DNA from 4 places in the Paenibacillus sp. FSL W7-1088 genome. Region 4 is predicted to be linked to each of the others. Evidence: riboswitches for the same ligand, from Rfam matches in the RefSeq annotation. Region 4 holds a riboswitch; each other region holds the start of a gene.

Region 1 (8,192 bases), 270 kb from region 4:
ATCTGCCAGCCACATATGCCGTTCAAGGTGTTCTGAGCGCTCAACTGGGCGGTCCTGGAGTTCAAGCCGCTGCTGGCTCGATTACCATTGTATTGCTGGTTGCTGTAGCCCTTTCCCTGGTGGTGACGTTGTTGAAAAAACAACGCATGCCAGTTGGGGCACCAAGCCCGGCTCAAATGAACAGCTAATATTCCAGACGTAATGGTTGGTCTTCATAGGATATGATCAAGCACCCCGGTGATATTCACCGGGGTGCTTGGTTTAATAGTAGCTTAAGGTGGCTAGCCTTGCAGGATTGCAGGCCACACACCTTGCGCTTTGATGCACAAACTTTCATAATGAAACGATAGAGTAGTCTCGCTGCAGCCTGGTGAGCTGGAGCAAATGAATAGAACGGACAAGAGGAGCGGACGGAATGACGGAACCGGAATTGGATATAAAAACGAGGATTTTGCTTGCAGCCAAGAAGCTTTTTGCACAGCAGGGGTATGACGGGACAAGTGTTCGTCAAATCTGTGATGAGGCGGGTGCAAATGTATCGCTGGTCTCGTATCATTTTGGCGGAAAAGAAAAGGTGTTTGAAGCCTTATTTGAACACTTTTTTCCTGATCATATGATGAACGAGTTGGCTGAAGAGTCCATGTCCTCCCCCGTGGAGGGTATCCGACGAATCATAGGTGAAGTCGTAAAGTTCACGATGACGGACCGGGAGATGAGCGATATTGTGCAGCTTGAAATTACGCTGCGTACCCATCGTACAGCTACCGTGTTTCGTTTTCTGGACCCCGTCTGGACCAGAGTGAGAGAACTGCTGCAAGAAGGCAAGGAGCAGGGCGTGTTTCAGATTGAGTCCGTATCTTATGCGATGCTTCAGGTCATGGGTGTGGCTTTGGCACACAAACGGGCCAAGAATTCACGATTTAGCTTTGACTATCAGGACATGAACACAGATGAGCTGGCCGAGCAGACCATTGAATTCGTACTACGAGGATTGGGAGTGAATAGCGATGAACGAAACCATTGAATTGATGATGAAGCACCGCTCTGTGCGGAAATTCAAGTCAGACCCGGTAAGTGAGGAACAGCTGGCAGCCATCGTGGCGGCCGGGCAGATGGCTTCCTCTTCAAGTAGTGTACAGGCCTATACTGTAATTGCTGTTACCGAACAGGAGCAGAAGGCCAAATTGGCTGAATTGGCAGGCAATCAGTCTTACGTGAACGAATGCCCTGTGTTTCTCGTATGGTGTGCTGATCTATATCGGTTAAGTGATGCTGCCAAGCGTCATTTGCCTGAAAAGGAATCCTATGAGGACTCCACTGAAAACTTTATGGTGGCGACAATCGATGTAGCACTCGCATCGCAAAATGCTGCACTTGCAGCAGAGTCACTGGGTTTCGGAATTGTATATATTGGTGGGCTGCGCAATCGCATTGAGGAAGTTAGCGAAGTATTGGGCTTGCCTGAGGGAGTATATCCAGTATATGGAATGTGTATTGGTGTTGCTGATCAGGAGACGGGTATTCGTCCGCGTCTACCGCTGGATGCGGTCTTACACCATGGCCGCTATAACGCCGAGCAGACCCTCAAAGGCGTCGAGAGCTATGACGAAACGACTGCTGCATACATGAAGGAGCGCACCCAAGGGGAACGCTCTACGCCGTGGTCCGAAATGATGGCGAAACGTCTCACAGAGCCGGTACGTCTACAGATGAAGCCATTCCTCGAAGGCAAAGGATTCTTGAAACGTTAAGCGTAAATACAAAAGAAGTCAGTTCGGCGGATGCCAACTGACTTCTTTTTTGTATACTATACTGTACCCATTTAGTTGAGGAATCAGCACAAGACTGGACGCCAACTCGTCTCTAAGGGAGACCGTAGAAGCGTTTCGTATTCTGATAAAAGAGACGCGCAGCCCGCTCCGTTCCCATACCGGTCACTTCACTCCAAGCTTGAATGACCTGTCTCGTCATGGCAGGGTGCGTCATTCTTCCCTGGAAAGGTCCCTCGAAGGGCCAAGGCCCATCGGTCTCTGCCATAACCTGCTCGGAAGGATACTGGCGAGCTAATTCGCGAATTTCCTCTTCGTATATGATATCAGGTGTGAATGAGACGAAATATCCGTTGTCAGCCATTCGCTGGACGGTCCGCTTGGAACCCTTGAACCAGTGAAAATGAGCCCGGCGATGATGATATTGCTCCAGCAGATCACAGGCGATATCGGCATCCTCGTATACAGCGTGCAGTATAATCGGTTTACCGTGTCGCTTGGCTAGCTGGATAAATCGCTCCAACAGATCGATATAGCCGCGCTGATCAAAGCATTGTCCTAATTGTTCGGCTTCCTGTCGGTTGTAATAAGGCAATCCAACTTCCCCAATCGCTGTGGCTTGTTCCATATGCTTTTCGATCCAGTCGAAGAACAGATCCTGCTCTGCCAGGGACGGCAGGGGCTGCTCCGGATGGAAGCCAAAGGCCGGATATACGGTACGGGGGTATTGTGAAGCGAGTTCCAGGTTGGTCTGGGCAGATGCCAGATTCATGGAAACGGCGATGACGGCCTCAACCTGTTGGGACGGGAAGGAATGCAGCATCTCACGTTGTTCTTCAGGTGTATATTTGTCCAGGTGAAGATGGGCATCGATCAAGGGTGCAAAAGCGGTTGATTGCATGGCTGGACCCCTCCTTTTTATCTTTTACCAATGATACGCAGAGTAGTTAATCTTAGATCACCCATTTTAGGAAAATAATAACTTAAAAACCCGCACTATTTAGATAGGCGGGTTTTCTGCTGTTCTTCTCTCATCCACTGGGAAATCTGCCGTTTCCGTTCAAGAAAAGCAGACTCCTCCGTAATCGCTTCCCGACGTGGACGATCAAAGGGAACATCGACCTCGTGAAGTACAGTCGCAGGCCGATTCGACAGGACGTAGATACGGTCAGCGAGCAGCAGTGCTTCCTCGATATTATGCGTAATGAACAGCACCGAGCGGCGGTTTTGTTCCCAGATATCGAGCAGCCAGCGCTGCATATCGCTGCGGGTCAGTGCATCCAGCGCACTGAAAGGCTCGTCCAGCAGCATCAGCTCCTGCGGACTGAGTAGGGCGCGCAGAAAGGCAACCCGCTGCTGCATACCGCCCGATAACATATGCGGATAGGCTTGTTCGAACCCGGCCAGTCCGACACTGCCCAGCCACTTTCGGGCATCTGCAAGCGCCTCAGCCCGGGGGGGTGCATCCGCAGACACTTCACCTGCAAGCAGCACATTGTCCTCAATGGTACGCCATGGGAAGAGGGCAGGCTGCTGCGGCATATAGCTAATCTTGCCGCGTTGCCCGGTAACATTCTGACCATTCATCAGGATTTGTCCCTCCTGTGGTTTCAGCAGGCCGCCGATGATGTGAAACAGGGTGCTTTTGCCGCAGCCGGAAGGGCCGACGATGGCTACGAATTCTCCTTGTTCCACGGTCAGGGACAGGCCATCCAGAACAGGCAATGTGCTGCGTCGCTCGCGGAACGAAGCATGCACGTTCAGAACTTCGAGCGCTGGTGATGATTGATGTGCAGGTAAGGCCACGTTTTCTTGCTCGGGACCTCCGCTGCTCGTTGGAAGGGTTGCACCTTCATCCGGCTCAGCAGCTACCCGCTCGTTGTGTTCGGGTGTCATCTTGTCATCACTTCCTAACCTTTATAGGGTGCATATATTTCAAAGTTATCGCTTTTGTGGTCGCCAGCGTACGAGCAGCTTCTCCAGTAGCGCAATGAGCAGGAAGAGCAGCAGGCTCAGTGCTACAATAATCATGATTGCCACGAAAAGACGATCCGTCCGATAGGCTGATTTTTGCAGCATCATATAATAACCGATCCCCTTATCTGCACCGATCCATTCGGCGATAATCGCACCCATGACGCTGTACGTAGCGGCGATTTTAATCCCCGAGAATACCGAGGGCAATGCATGTGGAAGTTCGAGCTTCCAGAAGATTTGGCCGCGTTTTGCACCAGCCATGCGCATATAGTTCATCATCGCTGCATCGGTGCGGGTCAACCCGTCCATAGCAGCTACAGCCACCGGGAAGAAGCAGACCAGGATGATAGTAATCAATTTGGGCAGCAGCCCAAATCCGAACCAGATTAACAGGAGCGGCGCGAGCGCGATGGTCGGAATATTTTGACTAAGGATAAGTAATGGATAGAGTGCAGATTTCAAAAATGGAATCAAATGCAGCACCATCGCAATCAGTAATCCCACGAGCGTACCTGCTGCGAACCCAATCAATGTCAGCTGGATTGTTGCCCATGCATGCATGCCAAGTCGATCTGCTTGGGACGCTGCTTCATGGGCGATGTCCGAAGGCGCAGGCAGCATCCATTTCTCAATATGGAACAGGGAGACAGCTCCCTGCCATATCGCTATAAAGAGAATAACCGCCACAAAGGGCGGCCATACGCTTTTCCAATAGGCATGCATTAGCGATATTTCTCCGTCAGGGTGTCCATGCTGAAGCCGCTTGGGCTATGGGCGATCTTGATCTGTGAGATGATGCTTGGACTGCCGGCTTCCACGAGAACTTCGTGCATTTTGCGGACAACCTCCAGCAGTTCCTCCAGTTCACCCTCCATCGTGGTATCCAGTGGATTAACCTGATATTTCAAGCCGGACTGCTGAATCACTTCAATGGCACGGTCAACATAAGGATAGGAATTTTCCCCATTTGGCGTTTTGGGAATGACTTGAATGCTAAGTAGTGTGCTTGCCATGAGAGATCACTTTTCCTTTCGGGTTAAATTGCATGAGTTAAACCAGCTTTACACTTTACCACTCCGATTGCAGTACCCTCTTCCGATCACTGTTATCCCCGGATTTCTTTAACAATTTTTAACGGAGGAAATCCGGGGATAAAGGTGAGCGCTTCGCTTCTTCAGATGGGTTCTGCACTCTTCGTTCTGGTGTAAAAAAAAGTTAAACTTAAACCATTTTTATTGGGGTAGAAACTCGTTCGTATACGCTTTGGATACATCTACCTGCTCATCGAGCAGTTTTTTGCTAAACATCCAATCTGTATAGTTCTGCCATACTTCCTGCTTTTGCTCACCCCAGCGCGGTGCGTCATCCTGATATTTCGGACTCAGCCACTTTTGGCTTGCGAGTACAAGGTCCTTATCCAGATCCGGTACGGCCTTGATCAGAATGTTCGCAGCGTCTTCGGGATGATCAATCGCATATTGATATCCTTCGGAAGTGGCTTTCAGGAATGCTTTAACCAGCTCGGGATCGTTCTGAATCGTCTTTTCATTGGTAACGAGTACAGGAGTGTAGTAGTCCAGTGCCTCGGAATAATCCTTCACATATAACATGTCGATCGGTTCGCCGCGCAGTTCGGCTTCAATACCCGTCCACGCGTAGAAAATCCAGGCAAAGTCGATATCACGTTTCACAGCGGTGAAAAAGTCGGCGTCACCCATGTTAATGTTTTTCACTTTGGATACATCGGCGCCTTCACCTTCCATAATGGATTGCATCACGGCTTCTTCTACCGGGGAGCCCCAGCCACCATAGGTTTTGCCTTCAAAATCTTTGGGAGATTTGATGTTCCGATCCACCGGAGCAGCAAATCCCGACGTGTTATGCTGAATAACGGCTGCGATGGACACGAGCGGTACGTCTTGTGTGCGGGCCTGAGTCACACTCTCCTGATAACTTACGCCAAAAGGCACTTCGTTCGAAGCTACCATCGTATCCGCGCCTCCGGCACCTGGCTGTACAATCTCGACATTTAAGCCTTCGGCTTTGTAAAAACCTTGATCTACGGCCGCATACAGGCCGGTATGATTCGTATTTGGTGTCCAGTCCAGCACTACTTTAATGTCCTTGAGGGCTGCGTTGTCACCTTCATTGCTGTTTTCGGTATTGCTGCTGCCAGTTTCTCCTGAAGGTGCAGCTTCTTTGCCGCCACATGCGGCCACAGCCACTAGTAGTACGCACAAGAGCATTAGGCCCATCATTTTACGCCATCTCATCTTCATTTCTCTCCTTCATGTTGTCCGGCCAGTGGCACGGGGTACTCCTTGGCTTCATATCCAAGCATCTTGCATAAATCGACAGATTTATACCAGCTATGATCCGGATGACGTCATTTTTTTTAGCTCTCTGGCTATATAAAAGAACATTAAAAAAGCGCCCCGTTAATCCGGGACGCGTGCAGGCGTTAGAGATGTGGCACTCAGCAAAGAGGCTGGGCCAATTCGATATACTCCGATTCCTACGCTGGCATGATCCAGATCAGGTCTAAGGGTCAGTATCTTGGTGGGATACACTCTCAGCCGGCCTATTCCGACTCCCCTGGGAAACTATGAAGTTACGGGCATTACTATGTGTAATTATAGGCCAGAGGCCTATGCATGTCCAGTCAGGAACTGGATGGGGACACGTATGAAGTTATCAAACAGGCCGTTATACATATGTATAACAGCCTGTTAAGATGTGTGATTTTCAACAATTATCGTGGCGAATCATATAAGGAAATCTGACTGAGTGCAAAAGCATCGGATTTCGGGTCATAGCCTACCTGTTTCTGAGTGGCTTCCAGATTCAACCGTTTAAACTTATTATTCGAGATCCCATGCAGTATGGTGAAGGGCTCCAGCTCTGTAGCTGTAATTGCTTTGAACATCAAATTACACAAGTCAGCCGGACTAATATACGCGCTCATATCCCTTGCCTCCAGCACGGGTCCATCCGGTTGAAAATCATCATATGCACCGATACGTATTGCAACACTTTGTAAACCTTCGGTATACGCAAAATAGGAAGCAAGCGATTCTCCAAAACATTTGCTAACCCCGTACAAATTCCGTGGGCGTGTCGGCATGTCTGGATAGACCTGAGCATCAATGGGATACCCCTCGATCGTCTGTGCACTGCTTGCCAGAATGACTCTTTGCACACCTTGGTCCTTGGCTGCACGGAATACATTAAATGTACCTTTGATATTGATGTCCAACAACGATTCATAGAATCCGGCATGCGGGGAAGGATCTCCCGCCAGATGTACAACCACATCCATGCCTTCGCAAGCGTGCTGACAGGCTTCGGGATCTGTCACATCCAGTGTCATGATCTCATGGTCTGTCCCTTGATACGTATGCAGTCTGTCGATATTCAAATCTGTTAGTCGCAGGTGAAATGCTTCTGACAAGTGTTGGGACACGTCACGTCCAATTTTTCCGGCTGCACCGGTAATTAAAATGTTCATAAAAATCAGCTCCAATTTTTAGCGCTGGAAGAACTCAATCCATTCCTTTTCAGGTCCATAGATGAAGAAATAACGGTAACCGTTAGGCAGTGTAATCATCTCTCCATCAATAAACTCGGCCTCGGTTTCTTTAATGCGGTTATACTCGGCCTCAAGGTCATCGACATGGATGGCAAAGTGGTGCACCGTACCTTCGGAAGGCAGCTTGTCGCTGTATCCCTGAATCAACTCAATCTCGGTCTCATCGCTTCCGTTGAAGCCGAGAAAGGCGAGCTGAATGACACCGTTGGTATGGGTTACCCGGTCTTTCAATTCAAGACCAACAATCTCCGTGTAGAAACGCAGCGTGGTCTCCAGATCGCGAACGGCAATGCCGACGTGGTCAATGCGCTTTTGAAAACTCATAATCAAAAATCCTCCTTTAAATATGCAGTGGATCTTTTCTACCATTTTAAGGGATATCATAGGGCTGTACTACGGGGTTGTCAAATCCGATTTTTAATTTGGAAAAATTATAATTGTTCACAGAATGTTCACTTATGAGGAAGGCTTCATCATCTCTATAATTACGAAGGTAAACAGAGAGGATGAGAGATTTGCCAACGACGAAGAAAGAACAGATTGTTTTTGGAATGATGATGTGCACAGGAATGGTCATCGTCATGATGACTTTCAATTTATGGCACAATGGGTTATTGAGCAAGATGTCCGCGCTAGATATACTGCTTCAATTCATATTGTGTTTTATTATTGCGTTTCTGGTGGAGTTCTTCATTGTTGGACCTGTAGCGAGAAAAATTGCATTTTCCTTACCTTTTGACAAATCCAATAAAATTTTGGGCGTGCTCGCTATGTCATTTTTCATGGTCATTGGGATGGTTCTGATCATGTCCTTGTACGGAATGATTTCCGCTTATCTTGCGAATCAGTTAAATGGA
Region 2 (8,192 bases), 270 kb from region 4:
TTGAGCGATACCTTCATATGAAATAGGGAAGACGCCCTGCACACCTGTTGTATTTTGGGCAGCAATAGCCGTAATCACAGTCATGCCGTATACACCGAGCTCCTGAAAGGTCTTCAGATCAGCTTGAATTCCGGCGCCACCACCATTATCGGAACCAGCAATCGTCAAAGCCTGTGCGATACTCATTGCGCACCTCCATCAATCCGACGAACCTGTGCCCGCTGCGCAAGAACGTCAGGTGTCACTTGAGCCAGTTGATTCAGCAATTCGATCTGGAAGCTGCCCGGTCCCAGGTCAGCGGTACGTTCCGCCGCAATCTCTGCAGCAACGCCATAGAAAGCTAGAGCTTCCACAATACTTTCCAGCAGGTCGTCTCCCGGTTTCGCAATGGCTGCAAAAGCACCAATTACCGAGCTGAGCAAGCAGCCTGCACCTGTCACTTGGGTAAGCAAGGCATGTCCATTACTCGTCAGGAACGTCGTTTGTCCATCCGTAATGACATCCTCGCGTCCGGTAATGACGACCACACAGCCGAGTTTTTGTGCTGCCCGTTCCGCTATTCCAATTCGATCGCCCTCGCCTTGACCTGCATCCACACCTTTGATGCTCCAACGCTCACCGATGACATTGGCGACTTCCGCCACATTGCCCCGCAACACCGTGAGGCGAAGCTCACGAACGAGCATCTGAACGGTTTCCGTACGATAGGCGGTTGCGCCAGCTCCAACCGGATCGAGCACAACAGGCACGTTATTTGAATTGGCGGATTGACCAGCCAGGCGGATTGCCTCAACTACCTTTTCGTCCAAAGTGCCAATGTTCAGTACAACTGCTCCTGCCATCTTGGCAACATCAGCGACCTCTTCATGCGCATAGGCCATAAAGGGAGATGCACCTAGTGCGAGCAAACCGTTGGCTGTAAACGGAGCGACGACAATATTCGTAATGTTATGAACAAGCGGATTTTGTGTACGAACACGTTCCAGGTAAGTCATATGAGTTCCTCCTTATAAATAAGTAAATTAATCAATAAAAGTGGCAGGGCAGGATGGCCCTTATATATGTTGTTAATAGGGGTTATTAAATGATGGGAACAAAAAAGCTATTCACGGATAGCTACAAAGTGCATATAGAAAGCTTAATTAAAATTCCTATCCTCGATAAAGATTCTATTCGTAGAGTGATTGAATTCTGCAGCTACTCATGTGGGCGTCATCCGAAAATGAATATACAACTTTCAAAATCTCTTGATCTTCACCCAGCAGTCGAGTTTCCTACTCACCCTGCAAATTGATAAAAGCATCCTCAGCCTTTACGGAATCCGGAATCAGTTCACTTTGAACCAACCATGCCCGTACGTTTTCCCAAGAAGGGGCGTCCTGCCTGCCAAACGGCTGACCTTCTTCATTCATCAGCGGCAGTAAAATATTCAGACTTTTGGTTTCGATCTCCGGGTCAAGAGGAGACGTTTCGTTCTCATGTGCGAGCAGAATGTTCAGCGCATCCTCGGGGTGCTCTGTTACATATTTCTGTCCATCCTGTAACGCTTTGATGAAGCGGGTAAGCTGATCCTTTTTCGCTTCAATGCCCGCATCACTTGCAGTGAGGACCAGTTCATAATAATCAGGTACACCGTAATCGACGGGATTGATCGATTTCATGGCATGACCTTCCTTTTCCAGAATCAATTGTTCATGGTTAATAAAACCACCCATAATGGCATCTGCCTGCCCGGAAGCCAGGGAAGGGATCAGGTCAAATCCTACATCGACCAGATTCATCTTGTCGGGATTACCGCCATCCTGGCTGATCATGGTACGCACCATTGCTTCATACAGGGGGATTGAGGAATAGCCGACCGTCAGCCCTTCAAGATCTTTTGGCGATTTCACTTTACCGTTGGCTTCGGTTAACAGATGCACGAGCGGATGCCGAACGACGGCTGCAATCGAACGTACAGGAATGTTTTCCCCACGCGCGAGCAAGATTTGCGGCTGATAGCTCAGCGCCAGATCGATTTTCCCGGCAGCAACAAGCTTGAGTGAGTCATTGGTATCGGCAGGCATCTGAATATCAACATCCAGACCTTGATCCGCGAAGTAACCTTTTTCCTGTGCAGCATAGATGAAGGAATGCACTGCATTCGGATACCAATCGAGCATGATGGACAGCTTGTCATTGGATGCCGATGACCTCTCGGCCGCAGATGATTCTGTATCTTTTGCATTGGAAGTTGAATCTGTGGCAGGTGTGTTGATACCCGTATTTCCGCATCCGCTGATGGTAAGCAACAGGGTCATGAGCAGAGTGGGGAGCAGGGAGTAGATATGTTTTTTCTTCATAGCTTCAAATTCCTCATTTCCTTTTATCTGTTTATCATTCATAAGTTTTACATTCCTGAGATGGGATAACGCTGCGCTGTAATTTTTAGTCGATAGCAGGGGATTGGGCAAAGCACACTACGTCTGTTTTGGCAGGTCTGCCTCCGGAAATGATCCAGCTTTTCTTCTACCTGCATGACGTGGTGTACCGAATCTTCTCTCCATCCATGCAAGGAGTACAAACAGGGCGATACCGAGCAGGGATAACAGCACAATGGCGGCGAACATGGCGTCCGTGTTCATATTGCTCGACATTCTGCGGCTGAAGTAACCAAGGCCCTTGCTTCCACCGAGCCATTCCCCGATCGTTGCACCGACCACACAATAAACCACAGACATTTTCATTCCCGAAAAGAAGGAGGGAAGGGCAAGTGGAATCTGGAGTTTGCGGAAAATATCCCACTTGCTGGCCCCCATCGTCAGTAGCAGTTCACGCTGCTCCGGATCACCCTGGCGCAGGCCATCGTAGGTGCTCACCACAATTGGGAAAAATGCGATCAGGAATACCACCGCGACTTTACTCCACAGCGTGTAGCCAAACCACAGGATGAAGACGGGGGACAAGGCAATCAGCGGGATCGTCTGACTGATCACGATGAAGGGATATAACGCTTTTTCAATCGACTGATTCATATGCATTCCCGTTGCAAGTGCAATTCCGGCACCAATGGACAAGCCAAAACCAACGACAACCTCCATCAAGGTAGCGGGCAGATGTGTACCCAGCAGAAGGTGGCGATGCTCATACAGGGAACGGACAATCGCCGTCGGGGCTGGAATGATGAAGGAAGGCACCCATCCCATACGCACAATCCACTCCCAGAGAGCAAGCAGCAGGATCATGAGCAAAAGAAATAGACCATAACGGGCAAGCCAACCTCTCACGCTATACTTCGTGCTATCTCTCAAGTTACCGTCTCGCATGCAATTGTTCCTCCAGTCGTCGTCTCATCTGAACGAGAGCGGGTTCGTAGATCATGTCCGAATGTCTTGGACGCGGCAAAGGTACCGTCAGATCCAGCAGCTGTTGGCTATGGCCCACCGGAGTTAACAGGATAATCCGATCACTGAGCAGCAGGGCTTCTTCAATGTCATGCGTGATGAACAACACGGTTTTGCCCAAGCCTTCCCAGAGCTCCAGCAGCCAGCGATGCATCTCACGTTTGGTCAGGGCATCGAGTGCGCCGAATGGTTCATCCAGCAGCATGAGCTGGCCACCTGTCAGCAACGTACGAAGCAGCGCGACACGCTGGCGCATGCCACCTGACAGCTCGTCCGGGTAAGCATGCGCGTGGCCAGATAAGCCAAATCGGTCGAGACCGGCCAGAATGTCCGCTCGAATTCGTACCTTATCCTGCCGACCTGGAGCAAGTTCAGCGGGGAGCATGCAATTCTCCATGACGGTTCGCCAGGGTAACAGGAGGTCCTTTTGCGGCATGTAGGCCACCTGCCCCAGTCGCTTTCCTTCCTGAACCCAAGGAATATTAATGGTTCCGTGGGTTGGCTCAAGCAGGCCTGCCAGCAGCTTGAAGAGGGTGCTTTTACCGGAGCCGCTGGAACCGATGAGCGAGACGAATTCGCCTTTGGCTACACGCATCGACACATTGGAGAGCACGGGGGAATCCCTTTTTCCCGGGAAGGCGTAGCTCATGTTATGAATGGTTATGTCGTTATCCATCTCGATCCGTTCCCCTTTATTATTCAAACTTCAAACTGCGTGATCTTTAATTACACCTTCTGATCTGCCCGAAGAATGCGAAAAAGACCCACCCATTTCCGGAGAAATGAGTGGGTCTGTAAGTTCAATTCACATTAAATTTCATCATCAACATGAAAAAATCCGCTTACTGAGAGGCGCTCCACTTCCCTCCGCTGGTATGATCCAGATCAGGTTCAAAGGGTCCGAATCGTTCGATTCGTCTCAGCCGCAAGGCTCCCCTAGTGCAATGATTAAGATATGCAGTTGTGTGTTCAGCATATATCACATGCAAGCAGAATGTAAAGAGGGCGGCTTAAAAGAAGTGTGCGTAATGAGAGTTAGGAAAGTAACCTATTCTAATCGTTTGAATGTAACAGTGAATCAAGCTCACTGATCAGCCGGACAATCTGCTCAGGTGTGCCAATCGTAATCCGAAGCCAGGTAGGCATACCGAATTCGGCACCGCCGCGGACAGAGATACCTCTGTTCAACAATTCTTTGGTAATCGGGCCGCTATCCTGCAACAGATCCACCATGATGAAATTGGTTTCGGAAGGGATGTAGGGTAATTTCCACTGATCAAAGGATTGCATTAACGTTTCCCGTCCCTGACGATTGTATTGCAGACAATGAGAAACAAATTCATGATCATCCAGGCTGGCCGAAGCAGCGGCTTGGGATGTGGCTGTCAGACTGATGGGCAGCTTGACCCGGTTAATGCCTTCAATGATGCTTTCATTCGCGATGCCATATCCAATACGCAGTCCGGCCAGTCCATATATTTTGGAGAAGGTCCGCAAAATAATCAGATTATTATACTGCTCCAGCAGCTTAACCGTATCAGGGTAATCTTCACTTTCCGCGAATTCATAATACGCTTCATCCAGGACAACCACGACATGGGAGGGAACATGTTCGAGTAAATCAAGCAGGGCATTTGCCGTGAAAATGGTTCCGGTCGGATTATTCGGATTGCACAGCCAGATGATTCGGGTAGAAGTATTAATCCGCTGCCGGAATTGCTCCAGATCCAGTGAATGGTTGACCAAAGGCACTTCATGAATGACCCCGCCTGCCAGCAGCGTAGCGCCCTTATACCAGTTAAAGGAGGGCACCGGAATGAGTGATTCCTCCCCGGGATTAAGATAAGCTTGGGCGGTAAGGGTGAGGAGCTCGAAAGATCCACTTCCAAATACCAGTTGGGAAGTACGAACCCCCAGACGTTCCGCAAGTTTGTCACGCAGCAGTTGGCTGGAACCGTCGGGGTATTGAGCCAAAAGATCGGAACTCAGCGATCTGACCGCTTCTGCTGCCAGCGGAGAGGAACCAAACGGATTCTCGTTTGCTGCGAGTCGATCCACACTTTCCAGTCCCAACTCCCGCCGGATCTGTTCCATGGATTTAGCAGGCGTATAAGCCGGAATTTGATTTAACAGGTCTTTAACAGGAGGAGAGGGAACGGGTGAAAGGGATTGCATAATCATGCCTTCTTTCCAGTGGAATTAGATCGAGAATGATATCTGTTTCTGGGCAATCTGCTGTGGTGTCTCTTGTGGAGGAGTCAACAAGCGATTCAGAATCAGGTTTTCAAAATGAGCAAACCCGCTGTCCCGAACGCGTGGCCGCTCCAGCGTAATACGGGTATCCATCGTTATATGACCATCTTCGATTAGCAGCACCCTGTCTGCCAGCGCAACCGCCTCGCTGACATCATGCGTGACCAGAATGACGGTCAGATCTTCTTCTACCCACAAGCGTTCGATTAATTGCTGCATCTCAATTCGGGTTAATGCATCCAATGCACCCAGCGGTTCATCCAGCAGCAGTAGGCGCGGATGACTAGCGAGTGCCCGTGCCAAGGCGACACGTTGTTTTTGTCCGCCAGATAATACCCCCGGCCAGTCACCTTCACGCTCTCCGAGTCCCACATTGCGAAGCGACTGTCGTGCATCTTCCTTGTTCTTGTCGGGGATGCCCAGCCGTACATTGTCGAGCACGGATTTCCAAGGCAGCAGCCGGGCTTCCTGAAACAGAAACCGTGTCTCGGGTGCCGTACTGCCAAGCTTTCTGTTGCCCAGCGTAACGCTCCCGGAAGAGGGGGCCTCCAGCCCGGCGATCAGACGCAGCAACGTACTTTTGCCACAGCCGCTTCGTCCAACGATGGCTACAAATTCCCCTTGTCTTACATTGACGTTGATGTCGGACAGAATCGTCCGCTGATCATACGATTTCTGAACCCCATCTACTTGAAGAAAAGGACTGATCTGACTTGTGCTCATAGATGAATCACGCTCCTTTGGCTTTACTTGCGGGATAGGGCCGGGTTCCAGCGCAGCCAGCGCCGTTCCAGCCATTTGGCGATGGTATCGGACAACTTGCCCAGTAGAGCATATAGCAGAATGCTTAAGACGATGACGTCCATCTGCATGAATTCCCGCGCGTTCATTGCCATGTATCCAATCCCCGCATCCGCCGCAACCGTCTCGGCTACGATGAGGGTCAGCCACATAATGCCAAGTGCATATCGAATGCCCACCAGAATGGAAGGCAGTGCACCAGGCAGGATAATGTCCTTATAAAGGGACCAGCGGCTGAGTCCATATACTTTGCCCATTTCAATCAGACCGGGATCAACCGATCGAATACCGTGGAACGTATTCAGATATACCGGAAAGAATACACCCAGGGAAACGAGAAATAATTTGGCTTCTTCACCGATCCCGAACCACACAATAACGAGGGGGATCAAGGACAGATGCGGAATGTTGCGGATCATCTGCACCGAGGAGTCAGCGATCTTTTCCGCAAGGGAGGAGATGCCGTTCAGCACACCCAGAAGGAAACCGAGACCCCCACCAATGAGGAATCCTCCCAAAGCTCGCTTGGCGTTGATACTGATATTGTTCAGTAGTTCACCGTTACGAAGCAGACGAATGAAGGCCTCCAGTACCTGAGCGGGACGGGGCAAAATATTGGCTGCAACAACTCCGGATGCAGTCAGCCATTGCCACAGAGCCAGAATGAGTAGTGGTACAACAAAAGGAATAAATCGGTTAAACCATGCCCGGTTAAAGGTGTTGGACCGCACGTTATGCCTACCTCCTTGCTTCGTTCATTATTGGCTACCTGGAGCTGGAAGTTGATCTTGAAGAGCATCACTCCAGAATGTGCTCACATCAACTGCCTGGTCAAAAATTCCTGCTTGTTGAAACGTATCTGCTACGTCCTGTTCGGACTTGATGGCTTCGTCAGAAATGGCAACAATCCGCGATGGCCGTTGTGCCTCTCCATCCGTGTAGGTTTTAAGGGCTTGCTCCACGGGCTGGTGGGTGTTGTCTGCTGTAATTTGAGCCCACGCATCCTTATTGGCACGAGCCCAATCATTGAATTTGTTGATTCGCTCCAGATAATCGGCAAGGGCCTTTTTCTGTTCCTCATTCGCAATAGCCTGATCGGAGGCGGCCACAAGGAAGCTGCCTGACAGGATATCTTTGGCGCTGGCGAGCGTTGTTGCTTCATTCTGATGTGCGGAGATGATGGCATTGCCGTAACTGGCGAGAGCATCCACTTTCCCGCTAATTAGGGCACTGAGTCCGTCCGCTGTTGTAAGTTCGACCGGACTGATGTCACTCCAGGTTAATCCGGCTTCCTCCAGCATTTTGAGCAGGAAATAGTGGGCCGTTGTATTTTTTACGAAAGCCACTTTCTTGCCTTTCAGGTCAGCAACCGATTTGATCGAAGAACCTTTGGGGACAACGACCTCTTGATTCAAGGTGCTGCCTTGTTGTACCGCAATAATTTTGAAGCTTCCACCATTGGCAGCCTGAGATGCAAAAATGGGCGGAATTTCACTGGTTACACCAAAGTCCAGTTGGTTTGCAGCCATCGCTTCAAGGATCAGGTTACCTCCCTGAAATACGTTATAAGTGACTTTATAGGGGGTGTCATCGAGTCCGGCGGCTTTCAGTCCCAATTCGAGATTGCCCCATCCGGTCTGACCAACCCGAATGGTAACGTCTTTATTCGAAGCAGCTGATGCCGCTGTCGGTGTTGTACCTGTACCCGCGGCCTGATTGTCAGTTCCGGCAGAGCAGCCGGAAATTAGCAACAAC
Region 3 (8,192 bases), 2.5 Mb from region 4:
TTACCTCTACGGAACTGCTGAGTGATTATGAACAGGCATTCAATGGGACAATCGGATATCATCTGCGTACCGGAGAGAAATTGCCCATGAATTCGGTTAAAACAGCTCTGATCTTGTAAGCATGTAGATATTGGCGGTTTTGCCGCTGCGAAAAGCAGGTATTCGCAGCGGTGAAACACCGCAGAAAAGGGGGGAGATATCGATTGAAGCTGCTACAGGATTTGCCGAGAAATCCGCGGTACTCCATCTTACTTGAACCGGTGTGGGCCATCCCGGGCACGATTGTTCTTTTTTATGCTCCTTTATATATGAAGGAAGCCGGACTTTCGGATATTGAAATTGGTTTGATCAATTCGGTGAATCTTTATTTTGCCTTTATATTTCAGTTATTTGCGGGTTCAATCACGAATAAGCTTGGGCGCAAGCGAACAACGCTGATCTTTGATCTGATTGCCTGGAGTGTTCCCATGTTCATCTGGGCTTTCTCCCAGAACTTTTGGTTGTTTCTGATCGCTTACCTGCTGAATGCAACCTCCAAATTTGTGACCGTTTCCTTCAACTGTCTAATTATTGAGGATGTTGAGGAACACAAGCGATCCAAGGTATTCGCCATTCTCAACATGATCATTACGGGTGCTGGAGTACTGACACCGATCGCCGGGGTAGTGATTGCCGATTTTGGCATTGTGCCAACACTGGCCAGTATTTATTTTGTCGGTGGCATTCTCATGACCGTCATGTTCTTCATTCGCAACCGATATACGGATGAGACCGCAGTAGGGAAGGAACTTATGGGAATGCATAGCCAAACCCGGGTGATCCAGAGTCTGGCTTCCAGTCTGCGACTTTTCGGCAAATCGTTCTATAAACGGAGGCTTTTACCGATTATTCTGATCACGGTGCTATCCAATCTGATCCTGCAGTTGAACTTTTTCCAGGTAATTTTTTTCAAGGAACAGTTAAACTTCAATGATCAGATTATATCATTTATCCCGGTCGTCACCGCTGTAACCGTCATGCTCTTGTATTTAGTCATTATCCCGCGTCTGAAACGGCGTTCAGAAGAAAAGTATGTCAGTTTCTCGATCATTTTGAGTACAGTGGGGGCAATACTTTTTCTGTTGATACCTGCGGGGAATATAGCCATGTTATTTCTGACTCTAATTGTACTGGCGGCAGGCAATTTCATCTTGCAAACGTATCGGGACTCACTGCTTATGAACCGATTGGGTACACATGAAAAAGCGGATATGTTCTCGGCCGTGCAGACGGTCATGACATTAACAGCGATTCCATCAGGTTACCTGACAGGTCTGCTGTATCACTATAATCCCGTGCTGTTGTTCAGTGTCATTCTTGCACTTTACATCGTACTCATGGTCATTATGTTATTCCTCCCTGATCCTCAGAAACACTCCCAAGTGATTAGCACTTACAAAAATATGTAGGAGAAGGGGTTTTCTGTATATGAAACGAATATATAATACAGAAAATGAACCTGGGAGGCATAGAAATGACAAACGTATTTGCAACAGAAACAAGAAACCAAATGAACTGGATTAATGAGCCGAAGACCTGGTCTTATACCGATCAAGGCGTTCTAATTGTAGAAGCTCAGGCTGATACGGACTTTTTCCAGGACCCGGCGGGTAAGCATATTCGTGCAACCGCGCCATTTCTGTCGATGCCGGTGCCTAACGATTTTGAAATGACGACCCAGCTAACCGTGAACATGCAACACCAGTATGATTCCGGATGTTTGATGGTGATGGCGGATGAGCGAAACTGGTGCAAGCTTTGTTTTGAGTATGATGGAAAAGCGGCTACCATTGTGTCGGTAGTAACGAAGGAAGGTTCATCCGACGATTGCAATTCGGTTGAAGTTCCCGTAACCAACCCCTATCTGCGCATACGTAAAGTGGAGGACTGCATTTCATTCTTTTATTCACCCGATGGGGTGGAGTGGAAATTAATTCGATATTTCGGCATGCCAATAGAGGGGGAGATCCGGGCTGGAGTTGTTGGACAGTCACCAGCCGGAACGGGATGCACCTGTCACTTTTTATCGATGAATGTTACCCGTCCGGATGTGACTGCACGCTTTTAAGCCCATCTCCCTGCTAATCGGCTGATCATTGGGGGGAGAAAAGCGGAATGGTAAAAGCTTTTATTTTGGATTTTGATGGACTGATTGTGGACACGGAGACACCTTGGTTCTATGCTTTTCGCGATATTTATAAAGAGCATGGACTTGAACTTGGCCTGGAGCTTTGGTCGAAAAATGTAGGGACATCGTTTGAAGAATTTCATCCTTTTCAATATCTGGAGCAAGCGCTGCAAAAACCGATCGATCACGATCATATCAAGTTACTCTCTGAACAGAAATACGAAGCCTACCTTGGACAGGCAGCAATTCTTCCAGGCGTGCATGAGTTGCTCCAGTCTGCCCGTAAAAAAGGGATTGGGCTTGCCGTTGCTTCCAGCTCTACCCGGGATTGGGTTCATGGTTATTTGCGTACACTCGGCATTTTCGAACTATTCGATGTTATTCATACAGCTGAGGATGTGAAGCGGGTCAAACCGGACCCGGAATTGTATCTGCTTGCTCTGGAGAGTCTCGGGATCGGGGCATCCGAAGCGGTTGTGTTCGAGGACTCGCCGAATGGACTGAAGGCAGCCAAAGCGGCGGGAATTCGCTGTGTCATTGTGCCTAACGAGGTAACACGTAATTTGGAATTCTCGAAGTATGATCTGCGGTTAACCTCGCTGGCAGAGATTACGATGGAGATTCTTTAACCCTGGTATTGCTTGCGTAACTCAATAGGAGAGATCCCTTCATATTTTTTGAATACGGATCCAAAATAACTGGCGCTGTTGAAACCGACAGCCCGAGCAATCTCGTGGGCCGTTATTCCGGCGTCATGGACGAGCATTTCCTTCGCTTTCAACAACCGATATCGTGTCAGATAATCAAGCGGAGTCATTTGGAATTCCTTTTTGAATATCCGATTCAAATGCTGCTCGGTGACGTCCATTTGCTGAGCCAGCATGGAGAGCGAGATATCCTGATCATAATTTTGCTTGATAAAAGTAACCAGTCCGCCCAGCTTTAATCGGGCATCCGAACGTTCATAAGTACCATAACGATCGCCATCAATCGTTAACCTGACCAGAAGCATGTACAGCAATGCGGATACGTGCCAGATCTGATCCTTGTGCCGGGACTGCAGCGCCAACGTTATTTCATGCAACAGGATATGAAGCATTCCATCCGGCTTGAAGGCGCGCAGCTCCCCGATCTGCAAGGTATGCAGAAACCGGGGCAATAAATAGCCATTAAAAGACAGACAATCGAACAACAATGAATCACTCAGATTGTCGTAACGATATGTCACCTCTGGAAACAGAATAAGAGCTGTTCCTTCCCGAATTGAAAACTCATGATTTTGGGCTGCGATTTTCCCTGTTCCCCCGATACACTGCACAATACTGTAATCCCGTGAATGACCGTTCCAATTCATTAATTCATCTACAGTCAGCTGATTTTGACCTGTAATCATAAGCGGCATATCGGTATCCAGTGAATTCCCCGTACTAGGTTTCGGCATCGTTGTGTTATTCCTCATTTCGTTAAAGGTCGTGTGCGTAAATGGCGAAGATACAGCGTTAAAAGAAACATGATTTGAATTATATTACATAAATGACATTAATTTAAACGGTCTATTCACTTCGATGAACCACTTATCGAAAACCTTTTAGGAACACGTATCATCATGTCGATGCTTTGCCATTATCAGACCATATAGTATACGCTATAATGGATACAGTGATTTAGGAAAGGGATGCAGTCATGAAGAAAGTCATCGTCGTAGGATCAGGAATTCTTGGGGCTTCCACAGCGTATCAATTGGCAAAAAGGGGTGCGGAAGTTCTTCTTATAGACCGGAAAGATCGAGGGCAGGCTACGGATGCTGCTGCCGGGATCATCTGTCCCTGGTTATCTCAGCGCCGTAATCAGGATTGGTATCAGCTTGCCAAGGCGGGGGCACGTTTTTATCCCGGGTTGATTGAAGAACTCAAGAGTGAAGGGGAAACGGAAACAGGTTACGCTCAAGTGGGTGCTCTTAGTATTCATACGGATGTGGACAAAATTAACAAGATGCAGGAGAGGGCACACCTTCGTAAAGAAGATGCACCGGAGATTGCCGATATTACCTGTCTAGATGCAAAAGAAACTCATGAGCGTTTTCCTCTTCTGGAGGAGAGCTTTCATTCAGTCTACATCAGCGGAGCCGCGCGTATTGACGGGCGTGCGCTGCGTGATGCGTTAATCCGATCGGCTCAACGAAATGGAGCGGTCCTGATTAATGGTGACGCGACACTTCAATATGAATCGGACCGAGTAACTGGAGTGGTTGTGGACGGTAAAGTCATATCGGCTGACGAGGTTATTGTGTGTGCTGGCGCTTGGGCTAATGAACTGTTGAAGCCCTTGGGCATTGATTTTAAGGTTCATTATCAGAAGGCACAAATTATGCACTTGCAGGTTCACGATCGAAAGGACACTGGGAACTGGCCTGTAGTCATGCCTCCTTCGGATCAATATTTGTTAGCCTTTGATCAACAGAAGATTGTGATCGGAGCGACTCACGAAAATGATATTGAAGGATACGATACAAGAGTAACCGCAGGCGGAATGCAGGAAATTTTGAATAAAGGATTGGAACTGGCTCCCGGTTTAGCTGATAGCACGTTTCAGGAAGTAAGAGTAGGATTTCGTCCATTTACACCAGGTTTTCTTCCGGTAATGGGTGCTGTCCCAGGTTGGAATGGCTTGATTACAGCCAACGGGCTTGGAGCTTCCGGTTTAACGATGGGGCCTTTTATTGGAAGTCAACTGGCCAAGTTGGCTCTTGGTATGGAGTTAGATATCGATATTCAGCCATATGACCTTGGAAAAGCTATGGTTGATCAGAAATGATGAATCAGAAATGAGGTGAACTATGACGTATTCACAGCGCTTATCTCACGGCTACTCTTCAGATATCATCTATCTGGAGCATCAGATTGCCATCGCCGAGGAGGAATTGGCAAAGGCCGAGGAAGAGCGGCGGGCATACGAATCGGATTTAAACAAGTTAAGGACGTCTCCGGCGTATCATTTAACTTCAACGACGAACGTCTCTAATGAGCAACAATGGGTGGATGAGTTAAACAAGGTACAAAGTATGATTAAGACCATCCGGACCCGACTTAAGAACCTGCAAGAAGATTTAGGGGAACTTGAAGATTAATAGGAATGGATTGACATTTGGAAAAACACATGTTGTAATAAGCCTGAGCTATTTGCAGGGGGACTGTTCGCAGTTGAGAAGGTTAAAACCTGACCCTTTGAACCTGTTAGTTAATACTGACGTAGGGAGCAAATGACATGTACTCATGTTATTTTGCCCTTGCCGAAAATAGGTCAAGGGCTTTTTGGTCTGCATTTTGGGGGACAGAACGCGATAGCTGACTGTGAAGCGGGGGCATCATGATTTGAATAAAAGGAGCAATGATCATGTCATTTTCGAGAACGTTAAAAGATAAGTCCAGAACCGTATGGGAAGATGGATACAATCATCCTTTTTTACACGAAATGGGGAAAGGCACACTGGATCAGGAAGCGTTTAAGTTTTATCTTCTTCAGGACTATACATATCTGATTGAATATGCGAAGATTTTTGCCATGGGTGCAGTGAAGGCGACAGATGAAAAACTGATGACGAATTTTACGGTGATTCAACACGCTATTCTGTACGAAGAAATGGATTTGCATCGAAATTATATGAAGGGATTTGGGATTACGCTGGATGAAAATCATACGATCAAACCGTCTCTGTACAACAAGGCGTATACGTCGAATATGATGAGTGTTGCACAAACAGGTGGTGTTGCCGAAATCATCGCCGTCATTTTCCCTTGTGCGTGGACGTATTACGACTATGCCACAAGATTAAAAGAACAATATCGAGATTCATTAGAGGGCAATTTCTATCAGACGTGGATCGAAAATTATGCAAGTGATGAATTCCGCGATTCATTCGAATGGTTCTATGATACATTGGATGCATTATGTGAACATAAAACCGAGCAGGAACTGGAGGCCATTGAAGACATATTCAGAAGAAGTGTTGAATTTGAATATCTGTTCTGGGATATGGCTTATAAACGGCAACTTTCGTACTTCTGATGAATGAAATCTCAACTCTATTACAACCAGAGACAAGGATGAACATACAGATGAACAATCATGGGGAACGCATCTATTTACGATTTTTGAACGTGGAGGACGCGCCAGCACTGCTGGATTTGCAGCTCCGTAACCGGGCTGTTTTCGAAGAGATATCGGCAAGTGAACGATCAGAGACATTCTATACACTGGAGGGTCAGGTCGCCCTTCTTGAAGGCTGGAACAAGGCGAGGGAAGAAGGGAAACGTTACTCTTTCGGGATCTTCCTGAAGCATGCGCATGAGCTTATTGGGGAGATCTCTCTGTTCGAACTTGAACTGGATTCCATCAGCAAATGGATTGTTGGTTATGTGCTCGACCAGGCCCGGAATGGCAAGGGATACATGAGTGAAGCTCTGCGGCTAGTACTTAATTTTGCCGTGAATGACGCTGGAATAAAACGAGTGGAGGCAGGTGCACTGCCCGACAATGCCGGATCAATTCGAGTGTTGCGCAAGGCGGGGTTCCAGGAAACCGACCGTCAGAATATTAAAATCAAGGGGATTTGGAAGGAACATGTGATGTTTGCAGTGGATTTGCAGTAGATGGTTGAATAGCGCAACGTGAACCACCTATATCATCAGGGGGAACTTATGAATAAACGGAAACAAATGTTATTGGGACTCAGCACTTGTGCTCTTTGAGAGACATGGAGTGACCAACACTTCCATACAGATGATACTAGACGAGTCAGGTGTGTCCAAAGGAATATTTTACAAAATTCTTTGGTTCAAAAGATTTGTATTCTTGCCATTCTGGAGCAGCGTGTGCAGGAAGACATGATGATTCGCCAGAGCTTTGGTGAGCCAAAGCTATGCTTCCGATTTTGATCTGCTGGTGGATCAGATTATGTTCCCGATGATGTTGCCAGAAACAAAGCGGTTGTGGAGTTATTCTACGTTAGCGCGGAAGATCTCTCTCCAGTGGAGAGGCTACGGTTTATTTTATTATTTCATACACAAAAAAGCGGCAGATTGGACGTAAAGCTTAGGGTCCTGATCTGCCGCTTTTGGTATGCGAGACTATAGGCTCTACATGATGTAATTCATGTTGATACTGTTCTTAATTTGTATTCATCGAGACTTTTTGTCTTACAGGCTGTTTGGAGTCTTCCTCCGTTGCTTGTTTGGTACGTTTGATGAAGAAGGAAAGTAGCAATCCCACAACGGCAATGCCGATAATGACAACATAAGCATCATTAATTCCCTGGATCATGGATTCCATTCCCAACTGCTGCTGGGTTAAGCCTTTGGCTGCTCCCGTGGCCACCATATCCTGTACATGTGCCGTTGTGCGACTGGTCATTACACTTACAAGCAATGAAGTACCCACAGCGCCGGCTACCTGTCTGACGGTGTTGGATATTGCTGTACCGTGTGGCCCAAGTCTTGGAGGCAGTTGATTCAAACCTGCAGTTTGGATCGGCATCATGAGCAAGGCCATACCAATTCGACGACCTGTTGACATTAATACAAGGTAGGTATAGCTGGTAGAATCGGTTAGATCAATGAAACCAATAGTGGTTACGATCGTGATAACCATCCCGATAATCGCCAGCCATTTTGCACCAAACCGGTCAAACAATCTACCGGTTATTGGCATCAGGAAGCCCATGACAAGCGCTCCTGGAAGCAATAATAATCCGGACTCCAATGCCGTGTAACCCCGTGCATTTTGGAGGTACAAAGGAAGCAACATCATATCGGCATACATGATCATTGTGATCGCGATATTAATGATCGTGGTCAGAGAGAACATATTATACTTGAAAGCCCGCAGATCGAGCAGGGGATTTGCTGACGCGAGCTGTCTCCATGTGAACAGTCCAAGAGCAACAACTCCTGCTGCAAGGCATATGATGACTTCTGCACTTGACCATCCCAGACTTCCCGCCCGGCTGAAGCCATACAGCAATGCGCCG
Region 4 (8,192 bases):
AGACCCAGACCCGAACTTTCCTGTACCACAGCATGTAGTGGCAACAAAAGGTGAGAAAAAGGTTGTGTTAACTTGGGATCCAATCTTGAACGGATTAGCTTCGGTCTATATGTACGAAGGTTCATCAGCACCAGTAGACCCTTCACAATGGGTACTTGTTACTTCTAATATTTTGAATAGCAGTTGGGAAATTAATGATCTTAGAGAAGGCGAAAAATATATTTTCGCTGTTAGAGCTGTATATGAAGATGGCGTATCCGAATATGGAATTTCTAATTCAGTGAAGATTAACATAACTCCATCCAATCCAGAAACGCCAGGTAATGGGGGAGGTGGGGGAGTTATTACTCCAACTCCTGTAACGCCAACAACTCCACAAGCTCCACAGAAAGAAGTAATCAAAGTGGATGTGGCGAATGGGGATCAAGCTTCAACGATCGCTTCCTTGAAGATTAATCGTACTCGAGGAACAGATGGTACGGTTAAGGATGAACTTCTTCTTGATCAGAGCAAAACGCAAACCATTATCGACCAGTTGAAACAGACAGGCTCCCATACAGCGGTTGTCTTGATTCCAGACGCAAAAGATGAAGTATCACAGTGGGATCTGAAGCTCTCTCCACAATCGTCAGTAATGCTGGCTGAGCAAGGAGTGAATCTGGTTATTTCCAATCCTAATGTAAAGATTATCATTCCGGCGAGTTCCTTGAACGGACGCACAGATGATATTTATTTCCGTCTTGTACCGGTGAAGAAGGAATCCCAACGTTTAGAGATCCAAACGAGAGCACAGGCGAATGAGTCGATCATCCAATCTGTAGGTACAACGGATATCCAGATCATTGGACGTCCAATGATGATCGAAACGAATCTTCAGAGCAGACCTGTTACGCTCATATTGCCTTTAGATGCTAATCAGGTTGCAGGTGTGAAGTCTGAGGAGCTAGGTGTATATATTGAGCATAGTGATGGAACGAAGGAGCTTGTACACGGCAAACGGGTTACCCTAAACGGTGATAATCAGCAAGGCGTCGAGATTGAAGTAAACAAATTCAGTACATTCTCCATTGTTAGGGTCAAAGACTGGACAGACAACACACTGAAAGCACAACCTTATATTCAGGGGTACACGGATGGAAGTTTCCGACCAGAGCGTAATGTAACTCGTGCGGAAATGGCAACATTAATCACGCGTATTCTGGGAACATCTACTCTTGAGGGAAGTCATGAATTTACAGATGTTACATCCAGCCACTGGGCACAGGCATCTATATCAGCAGCAGCCCAATCCGGTTCTGTTCAAGGCTATACAGATGGCAGCTTTAAGCCGGATCAAGCGATTACCCGCGCAGAAATGGCTGTCGTGTTACAGCCGTTATTAACATCTGCTCAGATGACTACTGCGCCGACAGCATTTACCGATATGAACGAGCATTGGGCGCAACAAGCAGTAGAACAATTAAGTTCGGCGGGAGTAGTTACCGGATACAAGGATGGAATGTTCCGTCCAAGTCAGCCGATAACCCGCGCTGAAGCTGTTACAATGCTGAATAAGCTGATCGGTCTTCAAGCTGAAACGAATGCGTCAGGACATTGGTCGGATGTACCTGCCACACATTGGGCTTATGAAGCGATTGAGGCAGCTTCTATCCGCAAGTAAATAGTTGTATTCAAACTCAAAGAGATATCTTTCAGTCATTCGGCTGGAGATATCTCTTTTTTTACATCAACATATAGCACCATGGATTCAATGCGCTCCAGAGTACGCCCCGATGCTATGCTTAGCCCGAGAATTCTAATAAGGCGGCCATAACAGCTTGCGCGCAGTTTCATAACGTTCCGCCACAGCTGGCCAGTACACAACCTTCCACCAGTCCTCGATATATTTTTTGCGTTCATTCTGGTGTTTCAGATAGTAGGCATGTTCCCATACATCAAGCGGCAGGAGAGGCACGATGTCGGACTGAGATAAGTTCTGATGTTTCTCCGCCTGCAAAATTTCCAATCTATGCGCCCGCGGGCTCCAGACCAGCATGGCCCAGCCGCTGCCCTCCACTTTGTTGGCGGCTTCAGTGAATTGATTCTTGAACGCTTCATAGCTGCCAAAATCCCGCTTGATTTGCTCTGCGAGCATACCGGAAGGCTTGCCTCCGCCTTTGGGGTTCATGATCGTCCAGAAGATCGTATGCAGGTAATGGCCTGCACCATTAAATGCGAGTTCGCGTTCCCAATGTTTGACGAGTTCAAAATTATTCTTTTTCCGCGATTCTGCCAGCTTTTTCTCCGCGGTGTTCAGTCCGTCTACGTAGGATTGATGGTGTTTGTCATGGTGTATGCGCATCGTCATCTCGTCAATATATGGTTCCAGCGCATTGTAGGCGTAGGGTAGGGGTGGCAGTGTGTGTCCACCAATAGGTACAGGTTTCTCTTTGACCGGCACTGCTGTAGAGTTGGTTGTGCCCTCTGTACTTGCATTGGGGGACGGTACAGCCGCCGAAGATTGTGTCTGTACCGCTGGAGTAGGGTTGTTGGCTTTTCCCGCAGCATTGGATGATTCTTCTACAGCTTCACGATAGGGCTGTTCAGACATGGGCATTGAAGTCACTACGTTGGCATCAGCCGGTTGTCCCGAGGTTTGAAGAATATCATTCAGTGAAAACGATGAATCAGACTCCAAATCCCGCAAAGCTCCAGATTGTTTCAGCGTTTCAAGTACCCCCAGGAAATACTCGGATTCGCGAATGAAATGCAGAATAACCACTTTGGCAATTGGCACTTGCTGAACAGCAGTACTTTGCTCCAGCAGGACGTACAGCTGTCTAATGAACTCACGCGATTGTGTGCAGGTCTCAGCCACGAGCTGTTCAATACAGCGGATGATGTAAGGAGCAGGTGGCTGGGTTCCCGGCAGTATTTGCTTCAACAGCTGATTCGCGACTCGTTCGCTATTCTCAAAGATCGCTTCCCATTCCGCAAGCCATTTGACATAAAAGGGTTCAAGATCAGGAACCAAGGCGCGAATGACAATCGTATGTTCCTTCTCTTGCTCTTTCCAGAAACGGACTTCTTCGAGTACCCTCAGAGGCAGCAGATGCCCATATCCATACCAATTCATATGCGGTAAACCTCCATTCAAGTGAATTGAAATTCAGATCCAGCAGCAGAAATTAAATTTGATTCTCCCGTTCGTTCAATTTGGCAATGTACAAGCTAGAGCTGTCTTTAATTACGTCCCAAAAGTATATTCTCCAGGTACCTTGTCCTATGTGTACACAAAAAAAGAGCCCCATAGGGGCTCTTGAATTACCGGGTTTTCACGATTCTCCGGTATTGGTATTGTCCACATCATCGCTGCTCGTCTTGGTCACATGACTCAGGAATGTGGAGACACGGCGCAGATATTCCTTCGGATGCTCCCGGAAGATCAGCTCATGATGCGCACCGTCCACAATCCATTCATCGGAATTCGGATTGGTCTGGTTGCCGGCAAGCAGTTCCGCAATCGGGTAAGGAGCTTTCTCATCCTCGGTACCATGGATAAAGAAAATCGGGAAAGGATAATCTTCTTTTTTCACTTCTTGATACGGAATCTGCTGCAATCCAGTCCCGTTCAGAATCGGGAACAGCAGGTTCATAATTTCCAGCGTAGGCTGACGCGGAAGATCAATCTGATTATGGATGTTGTGATACAGCGTATCCGGCTCAAGCAGGAATGTGCTGTCCAGAATCATGGCATCCACATCTTTGGTAATAAGCCCAGTCTGCAGAGCTGTACCTGCACCCATGGAGAAACCCCATACGACAAGCTCCTGAGCTCCGCGCTGCTTCGCAAACTGGATTGCACCAAGCAGCTGCTGGGACTCGGCTTTGCCGCCTGTGGCGACAGCTTTGTTGACCTGTGAAGCGAAACCGTAATCGAACATTACCACATTGAAGCCGAGTTGGTGTGCATAATGGGCCAGGTCATACATCGGTACCCAGGTCTCTTCACGATTCGCACCATATCCATGGCTGAATATGATGGTTTTGTTTGCATTATCATCAGCCGGAATATACCAACCCTGCATCGTTCGACTGCCGTCTGCCGCAGGGAATGTGATGTCTTGATACTTCATGTTCTTGGCCTGCATGGGATTGGAGAATACAGGCGCTACAGTTGGATTGGATAATACCCAAGCAATATAACCGTGCAGTGCGATGAAACAAAAGAGCAGAAAAAATACAACGGAGAGCAACAACGCCACGACAATATGTTTGAACCGGATCAGCCTCGGTGATAACGAAGAAGGCAGATCTGACACTTTCGTTTGCAGCGGGGCTTCGCTCTGGGATGTCGGATACATGATTGCCCCTCCTTTAAAAATCAAATGAAGATAACAACGAGACGAACAGAGCGGATAAATGATTTTTCTGACTACATAGGAAGCAAAATCTTAATTTAATATATCTTTATCGTATGTTCCAATATAGTCAAAGTCAATTGATTGAGGCCATTTGTTACGCAATTGTTATATAGTTCTGAAGATATCTGGTTAACATTTCCTTAGGGTGCAAATAGCAGGGGATTTTAATTTATAAAAAGAAAATATTTACAATTATTCCTATTCCAAATGGCTCTTTTTGGTTTACAGATGAGACCGTTTCTCATATAATTTATGTAACCAAGTTTCATGTGATGAAACATGAGGAGGGCAACTTGCCATGGAAGACCGAAAGTTAACCGTCCGGGCTGTAGAACGGGCGCTGGATATATTATTGTGTTTTACAACCCGCAGTGATCTGGGACTCACGGAAATTGCCAGCCAGATCGGTCTGCACAAAAGTACAGTCCATCGTCTGATGGCTACTTTGGAGGACAAAGGGTTCGTGATCCGGGATGCAGCCACCGAGAAGTATCGACTCGGCATACGCATCTGGGAACTGTCTGCCCATATGTCTCGCAGCGATGATCCGGCCATTTTGCTCCTTCCTGCGATGGAGCGGCTCAGAGATCGACTGGGCGAAACCGTGAGTTTATATCTGCGTGATGGCAGTGAGCGGATTCGAATTCAAGCTGTACAGAGTGATCAGGCGATTCGCCGTGTAGCTCCGGTGGGCGTCAGACTTCCGCTATCCGTGGGAGCCTCCAGTAAAGTGCTGATGGCTTTTGCCACCGAAGAGGACCGCGAAGATCTGATGAATGGACCGGAATGGCCCGTATTTATCGATCCCAAAGTATATTTGGCACAGATGAAAGACATTCTGGAATATGGCTATGCAACAAGTTATGAGGAGCGTGAACCGGGAGCAGCCGCTGTATCTGTACCCATCATGGATCGGAAAGGCAACATCGCTGCTGCTCTGTCGGTATCCGGGCCTGTTAGTCGCCTTTCGCAGGAGACGCTGCATGAATACGCACCTGTGCTGAAGGAAGCTGCTACACAGATGGGACTGATGTTATCCTGATTTTATGTTCTGGAATTTAAAGGTTGTTTTTATGATCCGGTTGCGCTACTCTGTAATGGACGGCCCAACAGGGTCAGCATAATTGAATATGAATCTGCGGCTGAGATGCTGCAACTTGTTAACGTTACTGGGGGAGTCCGAATTGTCCGGACTGAGACGGAATCGCATGAGATTCCGGACCCTTTGCACCTGATCTGGATCATACCAGCGTAGGGAAGTAATCGGCGATACGACCACGAACACCATATAATGTAACCTATGGATGGACTCCGTTATGGAGCCTGAATGAGTTGCGTTATTGGTGATGGACATAAGCCGGTTCCCTTGGGAACCGGCTTTTTTTATACAGTAAACAGGCGGAAGCCGTTGTCAGAGCTGCTTTTGGATAAAGAGCTGGGAGCTATTGGCGAAGCGGTGGTATGGATTTTTTTTCCTCGACTGTCTGTATTACTTGAACTGTATGTCCCTATTTTGTGTGGTATGATCGCTCTTCCTTTTTCTATGTTGTGGATGGTTTGGACTCGTGCGCAAGCATTTCAATCCAGGCAATCACCAATGAGGAGGAGACAAGAGCGATGAGTACAGAGAACAGAACGCTGGGACAAGACGAGCAGGATCAGGTGTTGGAAAAGAGTGCAGGTGCGGCCGGACGAATTAAGCCCTTCCCGGGCAGCCGCAAAGTGTACATTCAGGGCTCACGACCGGACATTGCAGTACCGGAGCGTGAAATTGCCCTTCATGACACGAATACTCCCCAAGGAGTGGAGCATAACGAACCGCTGCGTGTCTACGATACGAGCGGGCCGATGACTGATCCCGGATTTCATGCCGATATCCGGGCAGGGCTGCCAGCGCTGCGCACCCGCTGGATTACGGAGCGTGAAGATGTTGAAGCCTACCAGGGACGAACGGTAAAACCGGAGGATAACGGATTGAAACCCGGAGGGAAGCGAACTGGAGCCGAGAAGTATCCAGGCTTGCGTGGTAAACCGTTACGGGCACAGGCAGGGCGCTGCGTGACCCAGATGCATTATGCACGGCAGGGAATGATCACACCGGAGATGGAGTTCGCTGCCATCCGTGAGGGTGTGGAGCCGGAATTTGTGCGGCAGGAGCTGGCGAGTGGCAGGGCCATCCTGCCGTCGAACATCAATCACCCGGAGAGTGAGCCGATGCTGATCGGGCGTCATTTTCATGTGAAGATCAATGCTAACATCGGGAACTCTGCGGTATCCTCCTCCATCGAGGAAGAGGTAGAAAAGATGACTTGGGCCGTACGCTGGGGATCGGATACGGTGATGGATCTTTCCACAGGCAAGGACATTCATACAACCCGTGAATGGATCATCCGCAATTCACCTGTACCCATTGGAACAGTTCCGCTCTATCAGGCACTGGAGAAGGTCAATGGAGAAGCCGAAGCACTGACCTGGGAGTTGTATCGTGACACGCTCATAGAGCAGGCAGAGCAGGGTGTGGACTACTTTACGATCCATGCAGGCGTGCTGCTGAGATATATTCCGATGACCGCCAAACGCATGACGGGCATTGTGTCACGGGGCGGGTCCATCATGGCAGCATGGTGTCTTGCGCATCATGAGGAAAATTTTTTGTATACCCATTTTGAAGACATCTGCGAGATTATGAAAAGGTATGACGTGGCCTTCTCTCTCGGAGACGGACTGCGCCCAGGAAGCATCTACGATGCCAATGATGAAGCCCAGATGGCGGAACTGGCGACGCTTGGTGAACTAACACAAATCGCCTGGAAGCATGATGTGCAGGTGATGATTGAAGGTCCGGGACATGTGCCGATGCACAAGATCAAGGAGAATGTCGATCTGCAAATGGAGATTTGCAAGGAGGCGCCGTTCTATACGCTGGGACCGCTGACGACCGATATTGCACCAGGATATGACCATATTACCTCGGCCATTGGGGCAGCGATGATCGGCTGGTTCGGTACGTCGATGCTCTGTTATGTTACGCCAAAAGAACATCTGGGCCTGCCTAATAAGGATGATGTGCGGGAAGGGGTTATCGCCTACAAGATCGCTGCGCATGCCGCTGATCTGGCGAAAGGTCACCCGCGTGCCCAGCGGCGGGATGATGCGCTGTCCAAAGCACGCTTTGAGTTCCGCTGGAGGGATCAGTTCAACCTGTCGCTGGACCCTGAGCGTGCGCTGTCCTACCACGATGAGACGTTGCCGGCCGAAGGGGCAAAAGAAGCCCATTTCTGCTCCATGTGCGGGCCGAAGTTCTGCAGCATGCGCATTACGCAGGATATTCGTGCTTTTGCCGCAGACAAAGGTTTGTCCGAGAATGAGGCCGTGGCAGCGGGTATGCAGGAAAAGGCTGAGGAATACCGGACACGCTCCTAAGCGTCGTTACAGCGCAATCTGGGCGGCCTGACATGGTGAAAAGCCGTTCCTCTCCGTGATTGCGGAGAAGAGCGGCCTCTTACTTGGTATGTGGTGCGCACACTTAACTTCGAGGAACAAGGATAATGACACAACATATTTTATCAGTTATAGGTTGATTGTCTCCCAGATGTTTAATAAAATGAATGTAAGTGAAAAACAAATAAGAGTAGCCAGGCCAATGGCTACTCCTGCACAGCATTTGCGGTGGGTATTCCTCCAAGTGCAGCATAGTTCAGACGAAGTGACCCGTCAGGCCGTCAACCTGTGGCGGGTCACTTCTTTTTACGGTCGATGTATGTCAGGAGCGCAATAATTAGCATTGCG

The links. Region 4 has a riboswitch for thiamine pyrophosphate ahead of MKY42_RS03575 (hypothetical protein). Riboswitches for the same ligand answer to the same signal wherever they lie in the genome.
Region 1: another riboswitch for thiamine pyrophosphate. It lies ahead of MKY42_RS02370 (ABC transporter substrate-binding protein); the one in region 4 lies ahead of MKY42_RS03575 (hypothetical protein).
Region 2: another riboswitch for thiamine pyrophosphate. It lies ahead of MKY42_RS04695 (ABC transporter ATP-binding protein); the one in region 4 lies ahead of MKY42_RS03575 (hypothetical protein).
Region 3: another riboswitch for thiamine pyrophosphate. It lies ahead of tenA (thiaminase II); the one in region 4 lies ahead of MKY42_RS03575 (hypothetical protein).

What each region holds. Positions count from the first base shown of each region.
Region 1 is NZ_CP150216.1:487,412-495,603, forward strand. Features, by position in the region: gene MKY42_RS02335 (ABC transporter permease) at 1-188, shown strand, start outside; gene MKY42_RS02340 (TetR family transcriptional regulator) at 416-1,024, shown strand; gene nfsA (oxygen-insensitive NADPH nitroreductase) at 1,008-1,751, shown strand; gene MKY42_RS02350 (TatD family hydrolase) at 1,864-2,670, opposite strand; gene MKY42_RS02355 (ABC transporter ATP-binding protein) at 2,766-3,665, opposite strand; gene MKY42_RS02360 (ABC transporter permease) at 3,711-4,469, opposite strand; gene MKY42_RS02365 (MTH1187 family thiamine-binding protein) at 4,469-4,759, opposite strand; gene MKY42_RS02370 (ABC transporter substrate-binding protein) at 4,979-6,019, opposite strand; TPP riboswitch at 6,241-6,353, opposite strand; gene MKY42_RS02375 (NAD(P)-dependent oxidoreductase) at 6,499-7,254, opposite strand; gene MKY42_RS02380 (VOC family protein) at 7,273-7,659, opposite strand; gene MKY42_RS02385 (hypothetical protein) at 7,851-8,192, shown strand, end outside.
Region 2 is NZ_CP150216.1:1,023,498-1,031,689, forward strand. Features, by position in the region: gene thiD (bifunctional hydroxymethylpyrimidine kinase/phosphomethylpyrimidine kinase) at 1-186, opposite strand, end outside; gene thiM (hydroxyethylthiazole kinase) at 183-995, opposite strand; gene MKY42_RS04685 (ABC transporter substrate-binding protein) at 1,275-2,342, opposite strand; gene MKY42_RS04690 (ABC transporter permease) at 2,460-3,305, opposite strand; gene MKY42_RS04695 (ABC transporter ATP-binding protein) at 3,292-4,059, opposite strand; TPP riboswitch at 4,229-4,331, opposite strand; gene hisC (histidinol-phosphate transaminase) at 4,437-5,558, opposite strand; gene MKY42_RS04705 (ATP-binding cassette domain-containing protein) at 5,583-6,359, opposite strand; gene MKY42_RS04710 (ABC transporter permease subunit) at 6,383-7,168, opposite strand; gene MKY42_RS04715 (ABC transporter substrate-binding protein) at 7,196-8,192, opposite strand, start outside.
Region 3 is NZ_CP150216.1:3,247,265-3,255,456, forward strand. Features, by position in the region: gene MKY42_RS14810 (alcohol dehydrogenase catalytic domain-containing protein) at 1-119, shown strand, start outside; gene MKY42_RS14815 (MFS transporter) at 204-1,448, shown strand; gene MKY42_RS14820 (DUF1349 domain-containing protein) at 1,514-2,107, shown strand; gene MKY42_RS14825 (HAD family hydrolase) at 2,155-2,796, shown strand; gene MKY42_RS14830 (helix-turn-helix transcriptional regulator) at 2,793-3,608, opposite strand; gene MKY42_RS14835 (FAD-binding oxidoreductase) at 3,851-4,981, shown strand; gene MKY42_RS14840 (hypothetical protein) at 5,004-5,294, shown strand; TPP riboswitch at 5,341-5,439, shown strand; gene tenA (thiaminase II) at 5,561-6,232, shown strand; gene MKY42_RS14850 (GNAT family N-acetyltransferase) at 6,283-6,816, shown strand; gene MKY42_RS14855 (TetR/AcrR family transcriptional regulator) at 6,905-7,054, shown strand; gene MKY42_RS14860 (hypothetical protein) at 7,073-7,255, shown strand; gene MKY42_RS14865 (DHA2 family efflux MFS transporter permease subunit) at 7,334-8,192, opposite strand, start outside.
Region 4 is NZ_CP150216.1:758,166-766,357, forward strand. Features, by position in the region: gene MKY42_RS03555 (S-layer homology domain-containing protein) at 1-1,660, shown strand, start outside; gene MKY42_RS03560 (Fe-Mn family superoxide dismutase) at 1,796-3,115, opposite strand; gene MKY42_RS03565 (alpha/beta hydrolase) at 3,315-4,343, opposite strand; gene MKY42_RS03570 (IclR family transcriptional regulator) at 4,702-5,445, shown strand; TPP riboswitch at 5,565-5,678, shown strand; gene MKY42_RS03575 (hypothetical protein) at 5,731-6,024, shown strand; gene thiC (phosphomethylpyrimidine synthase ThiC) at 6,021-7,826, shown strand.